Regions from separate parts of the Pilosibacter rotomagensis genome, predicted to be linked through region 2. Evidence: riboswitches for the same ligand, from Rfam matches in the RefSeq annotation. Region 2 holds a riboswitch; the other holds the start of a gene.
What was found. Region 2 has a riboswitch for cobalamin ahead of ACI3EW_RS08565 (sirohydrochlorin cobaltochelatase). Riboswitches for the same ligand answer to the same signal wherever they lie in the genome.

Region 1 (7,377 bases), 1.8 Mb from region 2:
CGCATCAAATTTCAGCATATCCATTTCCTCCTGATCAAGCCATTTATTCCTGGGTTGTAAGTGTACCGCAATAAACAGAAAGTCCGTTTATTGCTTTATCATGCTGGAATCGTATCACTTGAAAGTATGAAATGTCAATAAAAAAGCAGCCTAAAAAACGGCGTAGAAATTTCTCTCGTTACTGTAACTTTCTCTCCACGCCGTATCTTTTATTCCAGTATAAAATTTTCCACCAGTTTTTTCGTGAACTCCATCTTCGGATGTCCGATCACATCCTCCGTCCGCCCTGTCTCCACGAACTTTCCTTCTTCCATCACTGCGATCTCATCGCAGAACCAGCGGACCACATCGAGGTCATGGGAGATAAACAGATAGCTCAATCCCAGCTTTTCCTGGAGTTCCTTTAAGAGTGTCATGACCTGGGCCTGCACGGAGACATCTAACATGCTGGTCGGTTCATCCAGGATCAGGATCTTCGGATCCAGTGAGAGTGCCCGGGCGATCATGATCCTCTGCGCCTCACCTCCGCTGATCTGGTGCGGATAGCGGTCCAGAAGTTCCTCTCCGAGATCTACCAGATCCAGAAGTTCTCTGACCCGCGCTTTTCTCCCCGCTTTGTCATATATCCTGTGGATGATCATCGGCTCTTCCAGGCTGTATCCGATCTTTTTTGCAGGATCCAGGGATGTCTCCGGATGCTGGAAGATGATCTGGATCGTTCCATCAATCTCGATGGTTCCGGAGTCCGGCTTTATCAGTGACAGGAGCATGTTCGCGATCGTCGATTTTCCGCAGCCGGAATTTCCTACGATTCCGAATGTTTTCCCGTCCTGTACCGTAAAAGACACGTCCTTCACCGCTTCCACGCGGGTCTTTTTAATGATCCCGCCAGTAAATGTCTTGCTGATATGGCTGACTTTAAGCATACCGGACGCACCTCACTTTCCTTCCGTCCGGAAGTTCCGCCTCCGGGATCCGTCCATTTTTGCATGCGTCCACTGCATGCGCACATCTCGGGTAAAAACTGCAGCCGGAATTTCCCTCTTTTTTTCTCACTGCGCGCCCGATCGGGTTCATTCCCTTCCCCGGGAGCGATGCGATCAGTCCTTTCGTGTATGGATGTGCCGGATGTTCAAGGATCGTCTTTGTCTCCCCGGCTTCCATGATGCTCCCTTTATAGAGCACCATCAGCCGGTCACACAATGCCCCTGCCAGGGCAATATCATGGGTGATCACGATCATGCCTTCGGTGTCCGTCTCTGATATCTCTTTCAGGACCCGGTAGACCTGGCGCCGGAGAATCGCATCCAGACCTTTTGTCGGCTCATCGGCGATGACCCATTTCGGCCGGTTCATGAGTCCCATGGCAGAGATCACTCGCTGGTTCATGCCGCCGCTCAGCTGGAATGAGTAAGCGCGGTTGATCCGGTCCGGATCTGAAAAGCCAAATCTGCGGAGAAACTCATCCCTCCGGGAATCGGCAAGCTCTTTGTCCTTATTTCCGTGGACTGTCATGCACTCCGTGAGCTGTTTTCCGATCCTGCGGATCGGGTTTAAGGATTCCGTGGGATTCTGTGGGATCAGGGCGATCTCTTTTCCACGGATCTTCTGCATCTCTTTTTCCGGCAGCCGGTACAAATCCATCCCTTTATACATACAGCTTCCTTCCACCCGGGCCTGCCCGGAGAGAAGTCCCAGGATGGACATGCCTAAAAGCGATTTTCCGCTTCCGCTCTCCCCGATGAGTCCTGTGACACTGCCCGACGGAAAGTATGCGCTGACATCTTCCATGGCATGGATCATCTCGCCGCCGTCCTGGAAGGTGACGGAGAGGTCGCGGATCTCAATGTCACTTTTTTCTTCTGTTTTCCATTCTTTTTTATCTTCCATCTGATCTTCTCTCCTGGCTGTTCCGTTTTTTCACAGTTACAGGCAAAAATCTGTTCCGGCTCAGCTATGCTAAGGAAATTTTGCCTTTTTTTGCATGCTTTCCGACATCACATCGTCTTCATCACATCTTTCCGCACATCCAGCCGGTCACGCAGTTCATCTGCCAGAAGGTTGATGCTGAGGGAAAGAAGCAAAATACAGAGTCCCGGAGCGATGACGAGCAGCGGTTCCTGGCGGAAATACTGTCTCGCATCGTTGATCATGACGCCCCAGTCCGGTGTCGGGGGCTGAAGTCCCAGACCAAGATAACTCATGGACGCCACCGAGATCACATTTCCGGCGATCCTGGTGGCAAAAAGGACGCTCAGAGTTCCTAAAATATTCGGAGAAATATGCAGGAACAGGATCCGGAGGTCTCCGGCTCCGATGGTTCTCAGTCCTTTAATAAAGCTCTCCTGTTTCAGTTTCATGACTTCACCGCGGACGATCCTGGAAAATCCGACCCAGGAATTGATCACGATCGCGATCAGCATGCTCTTCACGCCCTGTCCAAGAAGTCCGGCCACCGCGATCATCAGCGTCAAGCCGGGAAGTCCCTGGAAAATGCTGGAGATCGTCGTGATGATCCCGTCGATCCAGCCGCCGAAATATCCCGCGAAAAGTCCCAGTGCAAAACCGAGCAGCATCGAGAGGACGGTCGCCGCCAGGGCGAGAAGGATCGACTGTCTTCCGCCGTAGAGAACACGGCTCAGCGTATCTCTTCCGATATTATCCGTGCCTAAAAGATGCGCGGCAGACGGTTTCTGAAGCGCTTCCGACAGGTTCGAGACCAGCGGATCATAGGGAGCAAGGACCGGCGCGAGTACGCTGGTCAAAAGGATCAATAATAAGATTACCAGACCGGTCTTTGCTTTTCCTGACAGGTGGAGTTCCTTTAATTTATTCATGATTCCACCGCCTCTCCCGCCCGGATCTTCGGATCAAGTGCGATATAGATCAGGTCGATCAGAATGTTTGTCAGCACATAGATACAGCCTGAAAACAGAACATACGCCTGCACCACATAATAATCCTTCGACTGCACACCCGCGATCGCGTAGCTTCCGATCCCGGGGATCGCAAAGATCGTCTCCACGATCGAGGCGCCGCCGATGATGCCCGCCATATGGGTTCCCAGGTAGGTGATGATCGGGATCAGCGCGTTTCCGAACGCATGGCGGACCACTGCGCGGCGGCGGCTCATTCCTTTTGCATCCGCCACAGTCATGTACTGTCTTCCGATCTCATCGAGGATCGCGCTCCTTGTCAGTCTCGCACAGACTCCGATACTCGGGAGTGCCAGCGTGACCGCCGGGAGAATAAAGCCGGATCCGTCGGAGATCCCGCTGCTCGGCAGGATCTTCCACTGTTCCGCAAAGATAAAGATCAGGACAATGGCGATCCAGAACCCCGGAACGGACAATGCAACCGTTGAAAATGTTCCCAGCACATGATCCGGCAGCCGGTCTTTTCCCACCGCCATCAGGACTCCGAATCCCACACCGAACACGATGGTCAGGATCATGCTGAAACCCGCAAGCTTCAATGAGATCGGGATCCGCTTTGCGAGCTGGTCCATGACACTTTTGTTCGTGAAAAAGGACCTGCCCAGATCGCCGTGAGCCAGGCCGTCGACCCAGTTAAAATACTGGACGACGGCAGGCTGGTCCAGCCCCATCTTTGCAGCCATGGCATCATATTCTTCCTGCGTGTAGGATTCGTTTCCGTTTGGATTTAACACCTGGTCCACCGGATCCCCCGGTGACATGATCCCAAGTGCAAATGCAATGATACTGATCCCGACGAGCACCGGCAAAAGCATCAGCATTTTTTTCAGGATGTACTTTAAAAGTGACATATTGATTATTTCACCCAGGAAATTGTCGGAAGTCCAACACCGAAGGTCTTTCCTGCATAGTGTGTGATCGCCTTGTTGTGGATGTTTACGTTGATCTGGTAGCAGATCGGAACGCACGCGCTGTCATCGAAGAGTTCCTGCTGGATCTCATCATAGATCTTGCTGCGCTCGTTCACATCAGCGATCGTCGGAGCTTTTGCGACAAGTTCATCGATCTTCTCGTTGTAGTAGTTGTAGTTTAATGTCGTGTTGCTGTTTCCTTCGCTTGCGAAGTACTGCTTAAATGTGGAAGTCGGATCCGCATTGTTGATACCGAATACAGTAAGTGTCATGTCGTAGGTGCCTTCCTGCTGTCTCTCTTTGTAGAGGGAGGAGTCCACGATCTCAATATTGATGTTGACGCCAAGCTCCGCGTAAACCTGCTTTAAGTATTCTGCAACAGCCTTGCAGTTGTAATCGGACGCGGTGCTGGAACGGATGATCATGGTCATGTCGGCCGTCTTGTCTCCGAGAACTTCTTTTGCGAGAGATTTTGCCTTCTCCATATCATAAGTTCCCTGGATGTCCAGATGGAAGGTGGACTGGGTGCTTAAGAAGGAGTATGCCGGCTGTAAAAGTCCTCCGTAGATCACACTGCAGATGCTGTCGCGGTCTGTCGCAAGGTTGAACGCCTCTCTCATGCGCTTATCCGCAAGGTACTCGTTTTTATCGTTGAACATGATGTACTCAGTCATATGGCTCGGAGTGCTGTCCATCTCAAAGTTGGAGTCTGTGTCGCAGAGATTCTTTGCAGCATCCATGGTGATCGCGCCGTTGTCTGCAAGTCCCATGACTTCGCCGGATTTTAACGCGGATACACGAGTCTCGGCATCCGGGATGCAGCGGATCTTGAAGGTCTTTACCTTGCCGTTCTCGCCATAATAATTGTCATTTCTCTCAAGTGTCACATACTCGGACTCCACATGGTCAACGATCTTATATGGACCGGTTCCGATCGCATAGTCGGAGATCACACCTGTCTCCTCGTCGAAGCAGTTCGGGCTGTACATCGGGCTGCCGTAGTCGGAAAGGACATACTCAAGTGTTGTGATCGGCTGTGTAAATGTGAACTTTACAGTGTAGTCGTCGACTTTCTCCATCTTGTCGAGATTCGGGAGAGATTTTTCGATGCTGAGTGTTGTGTATGTAGAATTGATCCCATGGCCCCAACGCTCAATGTTTTCCAGGCACACATCGGCATTAAACTGAACACCGTCTGTAAAATATGCGTCATCGCGCAGGCTGAAAGTCCACTCGGTACAGTCATCGTTGTGTTCCCAGGATTTTGCAAGCCACGGATCGATCACACCGCCGTTGTTTGCTGTGAGAGCTTCCCATACATAAGCGCCTTCCCAGCAGTAATACGCATCGCCGCTTCCCTGCACAGCATCACGCGGAGTCGCGATGACAACCTCATCTGTCTCGTTTTTCTCTGTGTCTTCCACTGCCTCTGCTGTGGCTTCTGTCTCTCCTGCAGCCGTTGTCTCCGCTGCAGCTCCTTCTGCTTTTGTCGTCTCAGCCGTGCTGTTATTCGCGCTGCTTCCGCATCCGGAAATTACGGATGCCGCCATTGCTGCCGCTAAGAGCAGACTTACATGTTTCTTCTTCATGTTGTCCTCCATGTTGTGTAAAGATTATAATGTTTTTTTTGCAACTGTTCACCAGGCCTGCGCACTTGCTGCGCCGACTGTAATAACCCCATTGGTTTTAAAGCAAAAGTCCTATTGGTTCAGCCATCTGAAATACATTTTTTGCCCGTAATCATGAAAGTTCTGAACAGTTTCATTGTTTTTACAATTTCGGAGTTAGTATGGAGATGTTCCATCTGAGAATTTTTTCGAATACCGAATGCTTAAGCATCAGAAAAAGATGTCCGCTGGAATCAGCCGACATATAAACGGTACGATCAATGCCTCGTGATCTGGAATTTTTCTTCCTGTACCAGCATTCCGGCAGGTTTCCTGACTCACAGATCATCACACAAAGCCGCCTTCCCAAATATTTCAAAACAGTCCTGTCAGGCTGCTCCGTTTTTTCAGTGACCGCGCGTTCGCGCATGGCTTTGTATTCCCTACTCACAGTGACGAGATCGCACAGGTCTTTCACCTGTTTCCCTTTTACCTGCTGTCCGCCCCCTTCAGGGCGGCAGCAGCACCGGATGCCTCTTCAATTGTTATGAGAGATATTTTAGCATCTTCGGGTTTATTATGCAAGGACCATTGAGACGTTTTTATAAACATTCACTATGATAAGCAGTTCCTTCCAGTGTTTTCCAGATCACTTTCCCATCCTGAAGGAGCATATAGCTATGTTCACTTTCCGCTTTCGGGATCGACACGGAACCCGGATTCAGGTACAGATTTCCATCCCCGAACGGTTCCCACGCCGGAATGTGCGTGTGGCCGTGGAGGAGAATGTCTCCCGGCTGGAGAGGCGGGAGCTGGTTCATATGAAAGTGATGGCCATGAGTAGCGTAGATCAGGCGGTCTGCCGCCGGAAATACCGCGTAATCCGCAAGGATCGGGAACTCCAGCACCATCTGGTCAACCTCCGTATCGCAGTTTCCGCGGACACAGAAGATTTTCGTTTTCCGCTCATTTAACATTTTGATGACTTCCTTCGGCGCATACTCTTTCGGAAGATCATTTCTCGGTCCATGGTACAAAATATCGCCCAAAAGCAACAGGCGGTCTGCCTGTTCCCGGTCAAATGCCTCCAGCATTTTCCGGCAATAGTATGCGGAGCCGTGGATGTCGGACGCGATCATAAGTTTTTTCATTCTCGGGGTTCCTTCTTTCTTTTAAGTCGAGCACACGTAAGACTTGGCGTTTAATTCCTGTCAGCGCAAGCTGACAAATTTCTCTCAGAATTACTGCGCACCAGATAACTTTCTATGCCTGTCAAGAACATACACATGCTCTGTAACTGTCCTGTTCAGTAATTTCCACTCCAGGTTTTCATTCGTGTGATGATAGCTGAATCCGCATTTCTCCGCCACGCGCTTTGATTTTTCATTCCCATCAAAAAACGCATACCAGATCCGTTTTAATCCCAGATCCTCAAATCCATAACGGATCAGCTCCTGTACTGCCTCCGGGATGATTCCCTGTCCCCAGTACGGAACGCCGAGCCAGCAGCCAATCTCACCTTCATCTTCCGGAAGCTTTAAATTGCTGGCAGCTCCCACAGTTAATCCCGCGCAGCCGACCGGTTTTCCGGAAGCTTTTAATACGACCGCATACGTTCCATCGGCCGACAATACGTTTTTAATTGTCTCTCTGCTGTTCTCCACACTCGTGTGTACCGGCCAGCCGGCAGATGGACCGACCTGCGGGTCTTTCGCGTATTCATAGCAGCTCTCTGCATCGCTCTCCTTCCATGGACGCAGGAGTAGGCGTGTTGTCTCTAATTTCATTTTCTTTTCTCCTGTAATCTCCGGCAAGTTCTTATACAGCCGGTTCTCCACAAATATCACCTGATCCCCTTCATTGATTTCCTGCTCATAAAGCCAGTCATCTTCCTGACGGATCATGTGCTCATTTTCCTCTGAG
Region 2 (7,377 bases):
GGTCATGACCACGGCAGTCTTTTTCGCAAACTCATGGTCGGAATATTCCCCGATCCCCCTGCCGTCCAGATAAACACTCCCGCCCAGAGGAGAAAGCTCACGGATGATGCTCTTTAAGATCGTGGACTTTCCGGCCCCGTTCGGTCCGATCAGCGTGACGATGGAGCCGCGGCGGATGTTCATGGAAATATCGGAAATGATCGGTTTTCCGCGGTATCCGACGGTCAGGCAGTCGGCTGTCAGGTAGGTCTTCATACGTTCTCCTTTCATGCTGCTCACAGGCTGATAAGCTGTGGTCTACAAGCTGCTCCATACTTTCCCGGTATCAGCGCTTTGCCCTCTTTATCATCATCACGATCACCACCGGCGCTCCGAACACTGCGGTCACGGAACTGATGGAGATCTCCGTAGGCGCGAATAATGTCCTCGCCAGCAGATCGCTGAACAGGCAGAAAACAGCCCCGCCGAGGAAACATCCCGGGATCACAATGATCGGCTTCGCGGTCTTAAAAAGCTGCCGGATCACATGGGGCACCGCGATCCCGACGAATGAGACCGGACCGGCAAACGCAGTCACTGTGGCTGAGAGGATGCTGGACAAAAGGATCAGTTCGATCCGGAACCGTCTGATATTGACTCCCATGTTTCTCGCGTAGACTTCTCCCAGCTGGTAAGCTCCCATGGCTTTTGAGAGCAGCATGGAACCAAGAAACGCCGCTGTGACTACAAGGGAGCTGATCTTCACCCCATCCATCGAGATCCCGGAAAAGCTTCCCATGGACCAGTTGTGGAGATTTACGATATTCGAATCATCCGCGAACGTCACGATAAAATCCGTGGCCGCAGAACAGATATAGCCGATCATAATGCCGCTGACCACCAACATGGACATCTGAGGGATCTTTTTTGAGACCGTCAGGACAAAGCCCATGGACACCATGGCGCCGAGAAATGCCGCAAGGATCATGGTCCAGGAATTCATGATCAGTCCCTGTCCGAGGAACACGACCATAAAGACCGATACGACAAGCTTTGCTCCGGACGAGATCCCGAGGACGAAAGGTCCTGCGATCGGATTTGAGAAAAATGTCTGTAAGAGAAAACCGGATACGGAGAGTGCTCCGCCGAGGGTCAGGGCAGCGAGCATTCTCGGAAGCCGGATATCAAAGAGGATATGCCGGACCATATCGGTCCCCTCTTTCGCCGTCAGGGCCGCGAGGAGATCTGCTGCCGATACCCGCACGCTGCCGACCGCCAGGCTCAAAAAGCCGAGTCCTCCGAGCAGCACGATCAGGAGCAGATAGGCGCGGATGATCCGCTTTGTCTGAACTTCCATAGCTTCCATGTCTCCTTTCATCGACCGCGGTTTTTAAGCTGTTTTGTAACTATTCAATAGGTCAGCGCACTTGCTGCGCTGACCGTAATAAAACACAGGCTTGAAGGCAAAAATCCCATCAGCGAAGCCGATTTGGAATGGATTTTTGCTCGTAACTGTGAGGGTACTGAACAGTTACGTTGTTTTTTATTTCAGCTGGTGCAGATACGTGAACGCATACTCCCGGTTTCCGGAGAACACTGCATTCATGTCCCGGATCATGTCCCCGAGCCCCATGGTCTCCTGGAACATGTTTTTCCCGGTACACCAGACATTGCCCTCTTTCACCGCCTTGAAATCCGCAAAGAGCTGATTTTTTGCACACAGTTCGTCGATCGTGGTAAGTTCCCCGTCGATCGTGCTGTTGTAGATCAGGACATCCGCGTCTTTTGCGGCGGCATAGAAAGACTCAAAATCCATGTTCATCGTGGAAAGCGCATTCTCACCGGTCCCGGCATTTTCCGGCACATACGTTCCTCCGGCGATATCGATCATCTTCGCGATATAATCCCCGTTCTTCCGGACATTGACGCTTCCGGAATTTGTCACATAGAAAAATGCAGCTGTCTTTCCGGACGGTTTCATGGCGAGGACATCCGACAGAGCATTCATATTTTCCTGAAAGATCTGATCGGCCTCCTCCTCTTTTCCCGTCAGAAGACCATAGAGGCGGATCCACTCCATTCTCCCGAGCGGATGACTCTCATAGCTGGACCGCTCCACGAGGACCGGGATCCCGAGGCGTTCCAGCTGTTCCTTGACCTCCGGGGTATGGTAGATCATCGTGGATTCCACTGCAAGCTCACAGGAGCTGCTTACGATCGTTTCGTAATCCGGTGCGCTGTACTTTCCTGCATAGGCAATCTTTCCCTCTTCCATCGCAGTTTTCGCCTCCGGAAGGTACCATCCGGTCTCCTTTGTCCCGGAAAGTGCAATGGAATCCAGGGCATCCAGGCGGATAAAATCATCCATGGCGGAGGTCGCCACAAGATAGATATTTTTTACCGGTTTATGAAGGACCGTGATCGAAGCCGGAAGTCCGTCAGGCGCGGACACACCTTCCGGCAGCAGGAGAAACTGATCCGCATCCCCGATGGTGATGAGGGCGATGCCGTCCTCATAATAGTCTGCTGAAAACTGGTCGGCGTAGAGAAGATCCATGGAGCCTGTCGGGGACATCTCCTCCCAGTTAAGAACCGGCAGATCTTTGTTTTGCTGAGCCTGAAGATTTTCCTCACTGCCATCCACGGAAGCGGTCGTGTGGTTTTCCCCTGTAGACGGCGCGGCCGTCCCGGGTTCCGTTTTTTTCGAACAGCCGGAGCAGGCAAACGCAGCAGTCATGAGGATTGCCGCAGCCAGAACAGATCTAAAAAGTGTATAACGCACCCGCGTCCTTCTTTTCTGCTTCCTGGGATCAATTTGTCTTCTTTCCATATTTACTGTTTCTGCTCCGCCAGGGTACTGGAATCAAAGGTCAGCGTATACTCGATCTCATGAGGCGTGCTCATGGCAGTTGTATCCGCAAAGATCGTAAGCGGGCTGTCAAATCCAGCTACCGGGATCACAAATGTGGAGTTTCCCTCTGTATTAACCGGGAGGAATTTCTCTTCCTCTACCCGCACATAGTCATAATTGGAGCTGCTCCAGATGATCGTCGCCTCCGCTTTTCCGTCTTTGATCTCGATCACAGCCGGAGATTCCACGGATGCACGTCCGGATCCGCCGCTCAGGGAGACTTCCGCGGTGTAAGTTCCATCCGCAAGGGAGAGATCCTGGACGGTTTTTAAGGAAGAATTGAGAAGCGCGTCTGCCGGGATCCCGGATGCCTCAAAGACAAGCTCCCTGTCATACCATTTCTCTTTTTTCTTGCTGAATGCAGCGCACGGAAGCACCTCATTTAAGGCCTTGACCGGAACAGTAAAGCTGTGTGTTCCGTCAGAATTCTCCTCGAAAGGAATCCGGTCTGTCTCCGCGGTCTTTGCAGCCTCCTCTCCGGTTCCCATATAGACATACAGGTATCCGGTCCCGCCCATCGTCATTTTCGCGGTCATGGCGCCGTCTTTGACTGTCAGCGTACAGGATGTGATCTTAAACATGGAAGAGCTGGACTCCACGGAAATCTCGTAGGTTCCCTCTTTCAGATCCTCTGCAGATACCGGGACGAGTCCCGTCGTGTCAAGTGTCTGTTCTGCGGCAGTCTCCTCGCCGGAAGCAACGGCTGCCTTTGTCTCATCGGCCGAAGCAGTTTCCGCTGTTGTTTCCGCCGTGGTCTCTGCAGAAGCAGCTGTCGTTTCTGTCGACCCGGACTGTCCGCAGGCTGTGGACAGAGCGCAGACAACTGCGAGTGCTAATGAAAATTGTTTTAATTTACGCATAAAGTTTTCTCTCCTTTTGTAACCGGAAATCATTGGGGCATCCTGGACGGTTTCCTGAAGTTCCTTTCGCAGGCTGGAGTTTCCCGCAAGTGCACCTCCCGGTTATATAAAAAGGCGGCCGAATCCTCGACCGCCCATATCTAAACATTCTTATTTTGCGAGACTGTTCACTGCAGCCTGGGCATGCTGTACGAAGAGCTGCTGGATCGGCTCAAGCTCACCAAGACCTCTTACAAGGCAGGTTACCTCATAGCCTGCAGCCTCAAACTGGCTCTTCCAGGAGTCATCGTCGTCACCGGCCATATCGTTGTTTGCGTGGTCACCGGCTACGATCATAAGCGGCTCAAGAACAACTTTCTTGTAGGAACCTTCCTTTACCTGATTGATGACATCTTCACAGGACGGAGTTGCCTCAACGGTACCTACATAGTAGTTGTCAAAGCCCTCTTCCTTTAACATATCCTGCATTTTCTGGTAAACGGCGTTGGAATCAGCCTCTGTGCCGTGACCCATGAAGCAGATCGCGGTCTCACCGTCATCGTACTCTTTTGTTGCGTCTGTGATCGCGGAGATCACTGCCTTGAAGTCATCATCAGAAGTTAAGAGCGGCTCACCGACAGCAACCTGCTCGAAAGCGTCGGAATTATCAGCTAACTCGTTTACAAGATCTGTGTACTCAAGACCGTTCATAAGGTGGGTCGGCTGTACAACGAGAGTCTTGACACCGTTGTCAACAGCGCGGTTTAAAGCCTCTGTCACGTTATCGATCGAAACATTGTCTCTCTTTTTTACATGGTCAATGATGATCTGGCTTGTGAAACCTCTTCTTACGGAGTAATCCGGGAATGCATTTTCGATCGCATTCTCGATCGCGCCGACTGTCAGTCTTCTGCTGTCATTGTAGCTTGTACCAAAGCTCACAACAAGAAGTTCTTTCTCGCCGATCTCATCCTGATTTCTTGTGTTATCCATGGAAGCGTCTCCTGTATTGTAGTTTTCCTCGTCCTCTTCTGCAGCTGCTGTCTCTGCGGCTGTAGTCTCCTCAGCTGTTGTCTCTGCAACGGTTGTGGTCTCCGCAGCTGTTGTCGCTGCTGTCTGGCTTCCGGAGCATCCGGAAAGGATCGCCATGGATACGGCTGCCGCTGTCATAACGGCGTAGATGTTTGCTTTTCTCATTTACTCTTCTCCTCGCTTGAAAAATGATTTTTTAAGGTCCCCGGCTGGTTTTTCCCCTCCAAACGGACATCCGGCAGGTTTCCTGGCTCATCCATCATCATGCATGAAACGCCTTCCCGGCAGGTTTCGCCAGTGACTGTCCGCATAACACGGACAAGATTCATGCACTCCGGATCTACAGTGACGGGCTCGCACAGGCGTCTGACCTGTTTCCCTTTTAACTCTCAGAGATCGCCGTTTGGGATATCGTACAACCATCCTCCGGCGGTCTGTGACAGCACCGCATGTAAATAGACCTGTGTCGTTTATCATAACACCTTGGCAGTAAAAAAGCAACCGGATATCCCGATAATATTCACATCCGGTCCCGATCAATGGATACCCTGCGGGATTTCCGATCTGAAAATCCCCGGTCATCGGGTTCTGCAAATATTTTCCGAAATATCTGATTACTTTTGATCATTTTTTCTAACTGAATCCCCGGAACCGGACCTTGATCAGTGGGCTTTCCGGTTGATGAACTCGGTCTTTGTCTTTGAATATGTGAACTTCTGGCTGCTGTAGAGCCCGTAATATCCCGACAGTGTGAAGCTGATGGCAACGGCAACCGCAAAATACGGCATCGCCTCAAAACCGAAGAGCTCGAAGCCGAGGAACATGGTCGCGATCGGGCAGTTTGTGACGCCGACGAAGGTGGCGAGCATGCCTGCTGCCGCACACAGGGACGGTTCAAAGCCTGTGAGCAGTCCGAACGTGCACCCGAATGTGGATCCCACTGCCAGTGTGGGAACGATCTCTCCGCCCTTAAAGCCGCCGCCGAGGGCCACCGCCGTGAAGACCATCTTGAAGAAGAACGCCAGGTATCCGGCATCTCCTTCCACCGCCTGTTCCACAAGATTAAATCCGGCTCCGCAGTAATCCCTGCCGAACACCAGCGCGAGTCCGATGGAAAGGACTGCTGCCACAAGAATGCGCAGATAAACGTTGTCGATCTTTTTCTTGTAGAGATGCTGGGTCTCATGGAGCAGGATGCAGAAGCAGACGCTTAAAAGCGCACAGGCCAGTCCGAGTCCGACGGTGTAGAGCGCCGGTACAAGGGAAAATTCCGGAACATGGAGGATCTGGAACGCTTCCCCGTGAAGTCCAAGCGCACCGGAAATCTGGGCACCGATGAAGGAGGCAAAGACGCACGGCACGAGAGCCGCGTAATAAGCGACACCGATGCTGATGACCTCGATTCCGAACATTGCGGCAGCCAGAGGCGTCCCAAAGATCGCCCCGAAACAGCCGCTCATGCCGCTCATGATCATGACTTTTTTGTCTCTCTCATCCATATGGAAGAGATCCCCGAGATAATTTCCGATGCAGCCGCCGATCTGTAAGGCAGCTCCCTCTTTGCCGGCAGACGCGCCGACCGCCTGGCTTAAGATCGTGGAGACAAAGATACACGGCAGGGTCGTCATATGGATCTTCTCGTTGGATGAGATCGACTCCAGGATCAGGTTCGTCCCGCGGTTTCCGATCTCGTGGAACATCTGGTGAAGAAGGACGATCAGAACACCTGCCACGGGCATGAGATACAGCATAAAGCTGTAAGTTTTAAACAGCCGCTGAGCGTAGATGACCCCGTATCCGAAAACGGTCCCGATGAGACCGCAGACGGTTCCCATTACAATAGAGATCGCGGTCCAGCGGAGAAAATACAGGATGTTCTTGCTGAGAGCAGTATGAGTTTCGCTTCTGTACATACATTTTCCCCTTATTCAGCAGACCGTCGGGCATTTCACGAAGTTTGACAAATTGATATATGCCTGACCGCGTTCCATGACCGGCGGTCCGTTCATCACACCTCCCGCAGAGGCGGGAGAATCCCTGGTATCATTACATATAAATTCCGGAAGTCTTGGAGATTACCGGGCAGTAGCCCGCTGTTTCCAGAGCCTTGATGATCTGATCCTTGTGCTCAGTTCCGAAGGACTCTAATGTGATCGTAAGTTCCACACCCGCTGCGCGGTTTACATTTGCGAATACGTTGTGCTCGAGCTTGATCACGTTGCCCTGCTCTTTTGCGATCAGTGCAGAAACAGCTGCCAACTGGCCAGGCTTATCCGGAAGCATCACGCTTACCGTGAAGATACGGTCTCTCTGCATCAGTCCGTTCTGGACAACTGTCGCCATCGTTAAGACATCCATGTTTCCGCCGCTTAAAACGGATACGACTTTTTTGCCTTTGAAGTCAAGATGCTTTAAAGCCGCAACGGTCAAAAGACCGGAGTTCTCGACGATCATCTTATGATTCTCTGCCATATCGAGGAAAGAAAGAGTCAGTTCGGAGTCGTCCACTGTGATGACCTGATCCACGTTTGCCTGAAGATACGGGAAGAGCTTGTCGCCCGGCGTCTGGACAGCGGTACCGTCCGCGATCGTGTTGATCTTGGAGACGGTGGTTAC

Region 1: another riboswitch for cobalamin. It lies ahead of ACI3EW_RS00765 (ABC transporter substrate-binding protein); the one in region 2 lies ahead of ACI3EW_RS08565 (sirohydrochlorin cobaltochelatase).

Annotation. Positions count from the first base shown of each region.
Region 1 is NZ_CM170323.1:169,080-176,456, reverse strand. Features, by position in the region: gene ACI3EW_RS00790 (gamma-glutamyltransferase family protein) at 1-15, opposite strand, end outside; gene ACI3EW_RS00785 (ABC transporter ATP-binding protein) at 210-926, opposite strand; gene ACI3EW_RS00780 (ABC transporter ATP-binding protein) at 919-1,890, opposite strand; gene ACI3EW_RS00775 (ABC transporter permease) at 1,998-2,837, opposite strand; gene ACI3EW_RS00770 (ABC transporter permease) at 2,834-3,787, opposite strand; gene ACI3EW_RS00765 (ABC transporter substrate-binding protein) at 3,793-5,436, opposite strand; cobalamin riboswitch at 5,761-6,000, opposite strand; gene yfcE (phosphodiesterase) at 6,057-6,605, opposite strand; gene ACI3EW_RS00755 (GNAT family N-acetyltransferase) at 6,696-7,241, opposite strand.
Region 2 is NZ_CM170323.1:1,936,324-1,943,700, forward strand. Features, by position in the region: gene ACI3EW_RS08545 (ABC transporter ATP-binding protein) at 1-255, opposite strand, end outside; gene ACI3EW_RS08550 (FecCD family ABC transporter permease) at 326-1,336, opposite strand; gene ACI3EW_RS08555 (ABC transporter substrate-binding protein) at 1,523-2,761, opposite strand; gene ACI3EW_RS08560 (hypothetical protein) at 2,812-3,750, opposite strand; gene ACI3EW_RS08565 (sirohydrochlorin cobaltochelatase) at 3,901-4,926, opposite strand; cobalamin riboswitch at 4,982-5,192, opposite strand; gene ACI3EW_RS08570 (chloride channel protein) at 5,424-6,674, opposite strand; gene ilvA (threonine ammonia-lyase) at 6,808-7,377, opposite strand, start outside.